DNA from 2 places in the Saccharococcus thermophilus genome. Region 2 is predicted to be linked to the other one. Evidence: predicted binding sites of a transcription regulator. Region 2 holds the regulator's gene; the other holds the start of a gene.
The links. Region 2 encodes CtsR, which represses protease genes until heat stress. Its sites were predicted from a motif close to ATGGTCAATAAAGGTCAAACA; they were not measured.
Positions count from the first base shown of each region.

Region 1 (3,807 bases), 380 kb from region 2:
GGCAAAAAAGCGGCGCAGTTCCACGGTGCCAAACGGCGTTTGCACGTATTTATTTTTCACCGCACGGCTGACAGTAGATTCGTGAATGCCTAGCTCCTCGGCCACTTCACGCATCGTGAGGGGCTTTAACGCAGCAAACCCCGTTTCCAAACATGGCAGCTGCTTATTGACAATGACGGCCATAATATTTAACAACGTTTGTTTGCGTTGCTCTAAGCTTTTAACAAGCCATAAAAACTGCCGATATTTATCTTTGACAAAACCGTGAACTTGGCTATCGTAGGAATAGGAAATTCTCTGTTCATACTCCCGATTCCAGACTAATTCCGGATGCACATCGTCGTTAAAGAAAATGCGCCATTCTCCTTTTTCCGCGCCGCGTTCGATGATGATATCCGGAATGATAAAATGCGGCATCTCCTTTGTGTAATGAATGCCAGGACGCGGTTCAAGCGTGCGGATTAAATCCCATACGCGCTGCAACGAGGCGATATCGACCCCAAGCTGCTTCGCCAATGTTTTCCATGACTTTTCCGCAAATAAGGAAAAATGATGTTTGATGATTTGTTCAGCAAATTCATCCCGCTCTGGCAAACGTCGCAACTGCAAATATAAACATTCTTCCAAGCTGCGCGCTCCAACGCCAGCCGGCTCTAATGACTGAACGATTTCAAGCGCCTTTTCCGCTTCCTCCCTTGAAATAGCTAATCGATTAGCAATTTCTTCTAGATCGATCCGCAAATAGCCGTCTTCATCAAGGGAAGCGATGAGGTAACGCACGGCGCGTTCTTCCCGTTTTGCAAGCGAAAGCGCCGGCAACTGTGCCATTAAATGCGCCGAAAGCGTTTCGGAGCGCGCGCTCATATTTTCCAGCCACTGCTGTTTGTCTTTGTCCGATAAGCGGCGCCCGCTTCGCTTCCAACGATGATCACGAACCTCCAAAAAAGGATTATCGAGTGACTGTTCGTATAAAAAAGATTGCAGTTCCACGGCAGAGTACTGCAATAGTTCAATCGCCTGCGTCAGTTCTTTTGTCAGCGCCAGCTTCAACCGTTGCTCTTGCAATAATTCCGTCCTCATCATCCATCCCCCTTTTCTTTTATTGTACACTACTGCCCCCTCGGCATGGTATAGAAATAATTTAGCAACGCAGTGAGGGACATTTCCATGCCTGTTGTGGCCGAACATGACCTGTAGCAATATATATATTCCATAAACGCAAAAAACCTGCCGCTTTTCGCGGCAGGTTTTTTTCATACGCCCTCGGCAGGATTCGAACCCACGCTAAGAGAACCGGAATCTCTCGTGCTATCCACTACACTACGAGGGCATCATGTTCAGTTGCATGTTCAATTATAGTTGAAACTTCTCTAAATTGCAAGAGGAAAAATGCGTTTAAAAAATGGAAAAGAGGTTATGATGAAAAGAGGGATGTTTGACATCGTTCACGAATAATTATAAATGTAAGGTCAAAAGTAGTAAGGTCAAAGATGTTTCGTTTGACCTTCATTGACCATTCAGGTATGATAAAAATACATATGATTAGTCAATGGCAAAGGAGGAAACTTCATGTATTTAATCCCTACCGTTATCGAACAAACAAACCGCGGTGAACGTGCGTACGACATTTATTCCCGCTTATTAAAGGACCGTATCATTTTTCTCGGCACTCCGATTGATGATCAAGTAGCGAACTCAATCGTCTCGCAGCTGTTATTTTTAGCCGCGGAAGATCCGGAAAAAGACATTTCGCTTTATATTAACAGCCCAGGCGGTTCGATTACAGCCGGCTTAGCGATTTACGATACGATGCAATTTATTAAGCCGGACGTTTCGACGATCTGCATCGGCATGGCTGCGTCTATGGGCGCATTTTTGCTCGCCGGCGGCGCCAAAGGAAAACGATTCGCTTTGCCAAACAGCGAAATCATGATCCATCAACCGCTTGGCGGCGCCCAAGGTCAAGCAACTGAAATCGAAATTGCCGCTAAACGCATCCTTTTCTTGCGTGATAAATTAAATCGCATTCTCTCTGAAAATACGGGGCAACCGATTGAAGTGATTGAACGCGATACAGACCGCGACAACTTTATGACGGCGCAAAAAGCGCAAGAATACGGAATTATTGACCGCGTATTAACGCGCGCGGACGAAAAATAAAATAAAAGGGCTGCTTCGCCATCGTTGTGAAGCAGCCGCTTTTTTATTTTTCTTTTTGTACATAGCTGGCCAGCTTTTCAATCGCTGCCTTTTCGTCGGGACCGTCCGCAATCAACGTAATGACGGAACCGCTACTAATCGCTAGGCTCATTAGCCCCATAATGCTTTTGGCGTTTACCCGTTTTCCATCTTTTTCTAAAAAAATATCAGAAGAAAAGCGGTTCGCTTCTTGCACAAACAACGCAGCCGGGCGCGCTTGCAATCCCGTTTTTAATTTTACTTCTACTTGTTTCTCTATCATTCCCCATCTCCCCTTTTTATTTTTATAACGATTTATGAAAATCAACAGGCTTTCCAGCCCGCAGCCGGTCGGCAATTTCATCGATTTTGCGCAAGCGGTGGTTAATTCCCGATTTGCTGATCTTGCCCCCGGATACTAATTCGCCTAATTCTTTTAATGTTACATCTTGATACTTTATCCGCAATTCGGCAATTTCCCGCAGCTTATCCGGAAGGGAGCTTAATCCGATCGTTTCGTCAATGTAGCGAATATTTTCGACTTGACGGAGCGCGGCGCCAATCGTTTTATTGAGATTAGCGGTTTCGCAGTTGACAAGCCGGTTGACCGAATTTCTCATATCACGCACAATGCGAATATCTTCAAAGCGCAACAGCGCTTGATGGGCACCGATAATATTTAAAAACTCGGCAATTTTTTCTGCCTCTTTTAAATACGTAATAAACCCTTTTTTTCGTTCCAACGTTTTCGCATTCAGAAAAAAATGACTGTTCATTAATTCACATAATGAATTATTATGTTCTTCATAAAGGGAAAAAATCTCTAAATGGTACGAGGACGTCTCTGGATTGTTGACCGATCCGCCGGCAAGAAACGCCCCACGCAAATAAGAACGCTTACAGCACTTTTTTTTCACTAATTCTGGCGAAATCGCGTGAATTAGCGAAAAATCCTCCTTCAATATTTTCAAATCTTGTAACAGCTCATGCGCGCCATCAACAACGCGGACAATGTATACATTATTTTTTTTCAAACGCATTTTTTTGCGAACAAATAGTTCAACCGTGACGCTATACCCTTTCTTTAACAAGGTGTAAATTCTCCGCGCAATGGCAGCGTTTTCCGTTTGTACATCGACAATCATTTTCCGGTTGGAAAACGACAAGGAGCCGTTCATGCGGAGAAGGGCAGACAATTCCGCCTTTAAGCAGCACGGCTTGACTTCTAAATTGGTCAGCTCTTTTTTTGTCTCTGACGCAAACGACATCTATCGTCACCTCCATTAGTTCAACGCGCGCCATTAGGAAGAAGGAGGTGCTGTAATCAGCGAGAGAAGCAATGACGCCACTTTTTTCGTATCATGGCGGATGACCTGATCCTCGTAGCTGACGATATGATCGCGAATCACTTCTATTCCTAATTCCGCAAGCCGATCACTGTCATCTTGCACCGGTTCCGCCAACTCTTGTGCATAGCGCTGTTGAATGTCTTCCGGAATTTGGCCGCTATTGACAATAACCACATCAAGAAAAGAACATCCCATATGGTCATGCAGGGCTTTTACATGATCACTAACCGTATAATGCAGCGTTTCACCCGCTTGGGTCATAATGTTGCATACATACACT
Region 1 is NZ_JAASRS010000001.1:523,414-527,220, reverse strand. Features, by position in the region: gene rpoN (RNA polymerase factor sigma-54) at 1-1,080, opposite strand, end outside; tRNA gene BDD39_RS02810 (tRNA-Arg) at 1,259-1,330, opposite strand; gene clpP (ATP-dependent Clp endopeptidase proteolytic subunit ClpP) at 1,570-2,160, shown strand; gene BDD39_RS02800 (HPr family phosphocarrier protein) at 2,204-2,461, opposite strand; gene whiA (DNA-binding protein WhiA) at 2,484-3,446, opposite strand; gene BDD39_RS02790 (gluconeogenesis factor YvcK family protein) at 3,480-3,807, opposite strand, start outside.
Region 1: the regulator CtsR is predicted to act here: its motif matches at 1,497-1,517, upstream of clpP (ATP-dependent Clp endopeptidase proteolytic subunit ClpP).

Region 2 (3,807 bases):
AGGTGAGAATCCTCTGCACCGAAAGCCTAAGGGTTCCTGAGGAAGGTTCGTCCGCTCAGGGTTAGTCGGGACCTAAGCCGAGGCCGAAAGGCGTAGGTGATGGGCAACAGGTAGAGATTCCTGTACCACCTCCTCACCGTTTGAGCGATGGGGGGACGCAGGAAGGTAGGGCGAGCAGGCTGCTGGAATAGCCTGTCCAAGCGGTTAGGCTGCCAGATAGGCAAATCCGTCTGGCGCAAAGGCGGAGCCGTGATGGCGAAGGGACCATCGGTCCCGAAGTCCCCGATCCTACACTGCCAAGAAAAGCCTCTAGCGAGGTGAGAGGTGCCCGTACCGCAAACCGACACAGGTAGGCGAGGAGAGAATCCTAAGGTGCGCGGGAGAACTCTCGTTAAGGAACTCGGCAAAATGACCCCGTAACTTCGGGAGAAGGGGTGCTCTCTTGGGTGAATAGCCCGAGGGAGCCGCAGTGAAAAGGCCCAAGCGACTGTTTATCAAAAACACAGGTCTCTGCGAAGCCGAAAGGCGAAGTATAGGGGCTGACACCTGCCCGGTGCTGGAAGGTTAAGGGGAGCGCTTAGCGCAAGCGAAGGTGCGAACCGAAGCCCCAGTAAACGGCGGCCGTAACTATAACGGTCCTAAGGTAGCGAAATTCCTTGTCGGGTAAGTTCCGACCCGCACGAAAGGTGTAACGACTTGGGCACTGTCTCAACGAGAGACCCGGTGAAATTATACTACCTGTGAAGATGCAGGTTACCCGCGACAGGACGGAAAGACCCCGTGGAGCTTTACTGCAGCCTGATATGGAATTTTGGTATCGCTTGTACAGGATAGGTGGGAGCCTGGGAAGCCGGAGCGCCAGCTTCGGTGGAGGCGCCGGTGGGATACCACCCTGGCGGTATTGAAATTCTAACCCGCACCCCTGATCGGGGTGGGAGACAGTGTCAGGTGGGCAGTTTGACTGGGGCGGTCGCCTCCCAAAAGGTAACGGAGGCGCCCAAAGGTTCCCTCAGAATGGTTGGAAATCATTCGTAGAGTGCAAAGGCACAAGGGAGCTTGACTGCGAGACGGACAGGTCGAGCAGGGACGAAAGTCGGGCTTAGTGATCCGGTGGTTCCGTATGGAAGGGCCATCGCTCAACGGATAAAAGCTACCCCGGGGATAACAGGCTGATCTCCCCCAAGAGTCCACATCGACGGGGAGGTTTGGCACCTCGATGTCGGCTCATCGCATCCTGGGGCTGTAGTCGGTCCCAAGGGTTGGGCTGTTCGCCCATTAAAGCGGTACGCGAGCTGGGTTCAGAACGTCGTGAGACAGTTCGGTCCCTATCCGTCGCGGGCGCAGGAAATTTGAGAGGAGCTGTCCTTAGTACGAGAGGACCGGGATGGACGCACCGCTGGTGTACCAGTTGTCCCGCCAGGGGCACCGCTGGGTAGCTATGTGCGGAAGGGATAAGCGCTGAAAGCATCTAAGCGTGAAGCCCCCCTCAAGATGAGATTTCCCATCGCGTCAAGCGAGTAAGATCCCTCGAAGATGACGAGGTCGATAGGTCCGAGGTGGAAGCGTGGCGACACGTGCAGCTGACGGATACTAATCGATCGAGGACTTAACCAAGAAAAGCGCACGAAAAGCGGAGGCGACTGCTTAGCCCCGATGGGCGCTGGAAGACCTGCGAGGAGGCTGTCGCCGCCACAGCAGGTCTGAAGCGACCCAAGGGGCTAGGAGCCGGAGCTAGACACCACGAAAAGCGGAGGACGCCCGCCTATCGGCGACACGCGCTGGAGGGCCCGTGAGGAGGCTGTTGCCGCCGCAACGGGACCGAAGCGTCGCGAGCCGATGGCGTCCGGAGCTAGACAGCAAAGGCGCCCGGCTTCTTCCAAACAGACGGTTATCTAGTTTTGAAGGAATGAACTCCTTCTTGACAACATCGATTAGATGGATATAATAATACATGTCCAATTGAAATACTTGCCTAGTGACTATAGCGGAGAGGAAACACCCGTTCCCATCCCGAACACGGAAGTTAAGCTCTCCAGCGCCGATGGTAGTTGGGGCCAGCGCCCCTGCAAGAGTAGGTCGTCGCTAGGCAGGGTGAAGAAGCATGTCTTTCTTATGAAGGGCATGCTTCTTTTTTTGCCTTACTTTTGTTTATTCTTCTTTTCCTTGACCTTAAAAATAATGTTGATGTTTCATTTTTCGCAAAAAAGGATATCCTATGACTAAAAAAAGGATATCCTAATGACCAGTCATTTTTATCGGCAACTCTTGCATTTTTTTGTAATACACTATATAGTAGAATTAAGGTCAAATATAGTCAAAGTCAACTTTGATTGTTAAGGAGGAGGTAGAGTGCCAAACATTTCAGACATTATCGAGCAATATCTAAAACAAGTATTAAATATGAGTGACAAAGACATTGTCGAGATTAAACGTAGTGAAATTGCCAGTAAATTTCAGTGCGTTCCGTCACAAATTAATTACGTGATCAATACCAGGTTTACACTCGAGAGAGGGTATATTGTCGAGAGCAAACGCGGAGGCGGCGGCTATATCCGCATTATGAAAGTGAAAGCCAAAAGCGAGGCGCAATTAATTGATCAATTGCTCGAATTAGTCGGACATCGTCTCAGCCAATCCAATGCGGAAGACATTATTGAGCGCCTTATCGAGGAAAAAGTCATTTCTAAGCGGGAAGCAAAGATCATGTTAAGCGTGATGGATCGCTCTGTTTTATATATTGATTTGCCGCAGCGCGATGAATTGCGGGCTCGCATGCTCAAAGCGATGCTGACATCGCTGAAATACAAATAGTGGAGGGGACCATGTTGATATGCCAAGAGTGTAAACAAAGACCGGCGACGATGCATTTTACAAAGATTATTAACGGCGAAAAAACCGAATTTCATCTTTGTGAACAATGCGCGAAAGAGCATGGAGATATGTTTATGTTTTACGAAAACGATGACTTTTCGTTAAACAATTTATTGGCCGGATTGCTTAATTTCCAAACGCCGATGAAGGAAATGACCGCCAATACGTTCCCAAACTCAGATATTTTACAGTGTGAAACATGTAAAATGACCTATCATCAATTCACCCAAATCGGGCGTTTTGGTTGCTCCGATTGTTATCGGACATTTGCGCGATATTTGCCCCCAATATTAAAAAGGCTTCATAGCGGAAATTCGACCCATTACGGAAAAATACCGAAACGAAAAGGTGGAGTACTTCACCTGCGCAAACAACTCTCCATTCTAAAACAAAAGCTACAGGAACTTGTAGCGAGAGAAGAGTTTGAAAAAGCGGCAGAAGTCCGCGACCAAATTCGCTCCTTGGAATATCAGCTGCGTCAACGCGGAGAGGAGGAAATGTAGCTGTATGTCATTTGAAAAGTTTTTTAATACAGCCGTTAGTTCTTGGATGAGCCAGGAAGGTCCTGATTCTGACATCGTATTAAGCAGCCGCATCCGCTTGGCAAGAAACCTTGTTGATTTCCGCTTTCCAACCGTGTTTAGCAGCGAAGAGGCACAGCAAATCGTTTCCTTGTTTGAACAAACATTTGCCTATCGTTCTTACCATCCAGTCGGCCGTTTTGAACTGCTGAAAATGTCCGAGCTTCAGCCGATCGAAAAAAGGGTATTGGTAGAAAAGCACTTAATTAGCCCGCTTTTGGCGGAAGATTCTCCATTCGGGGCCTGTCTGCTTTCCGAAAATGAAGAAGTAAGCATTATGATTAACGAAGAAGACCATATTCGCATTCAATGCTTATTCCCAGGATTGCAATTAACGGAAGCATTGGAAGCAGCG
Region 2 is NZ_JAASRS010000001.1:142,413-146,219, reverse strand. Features, by position in the region: rRNA gene BDD39_RS00880 (23S ribosomal RNA) at 1-1,614, shown strand, start outside; rRNA gene rrf (5S ribosomal RNA) at 1,972-2,088, shown strand; gene BDD39_RS00870 (CtsR family transcriptional regulator) at 2,350-2,811, shown strand; gene mcsA (protein-arginine kinase activator protein McsA) at 2,826-3,374, shown strand; gene mcsB (protein-arginine kinase McsB) at 3,379-3,807, shown strand, end outside.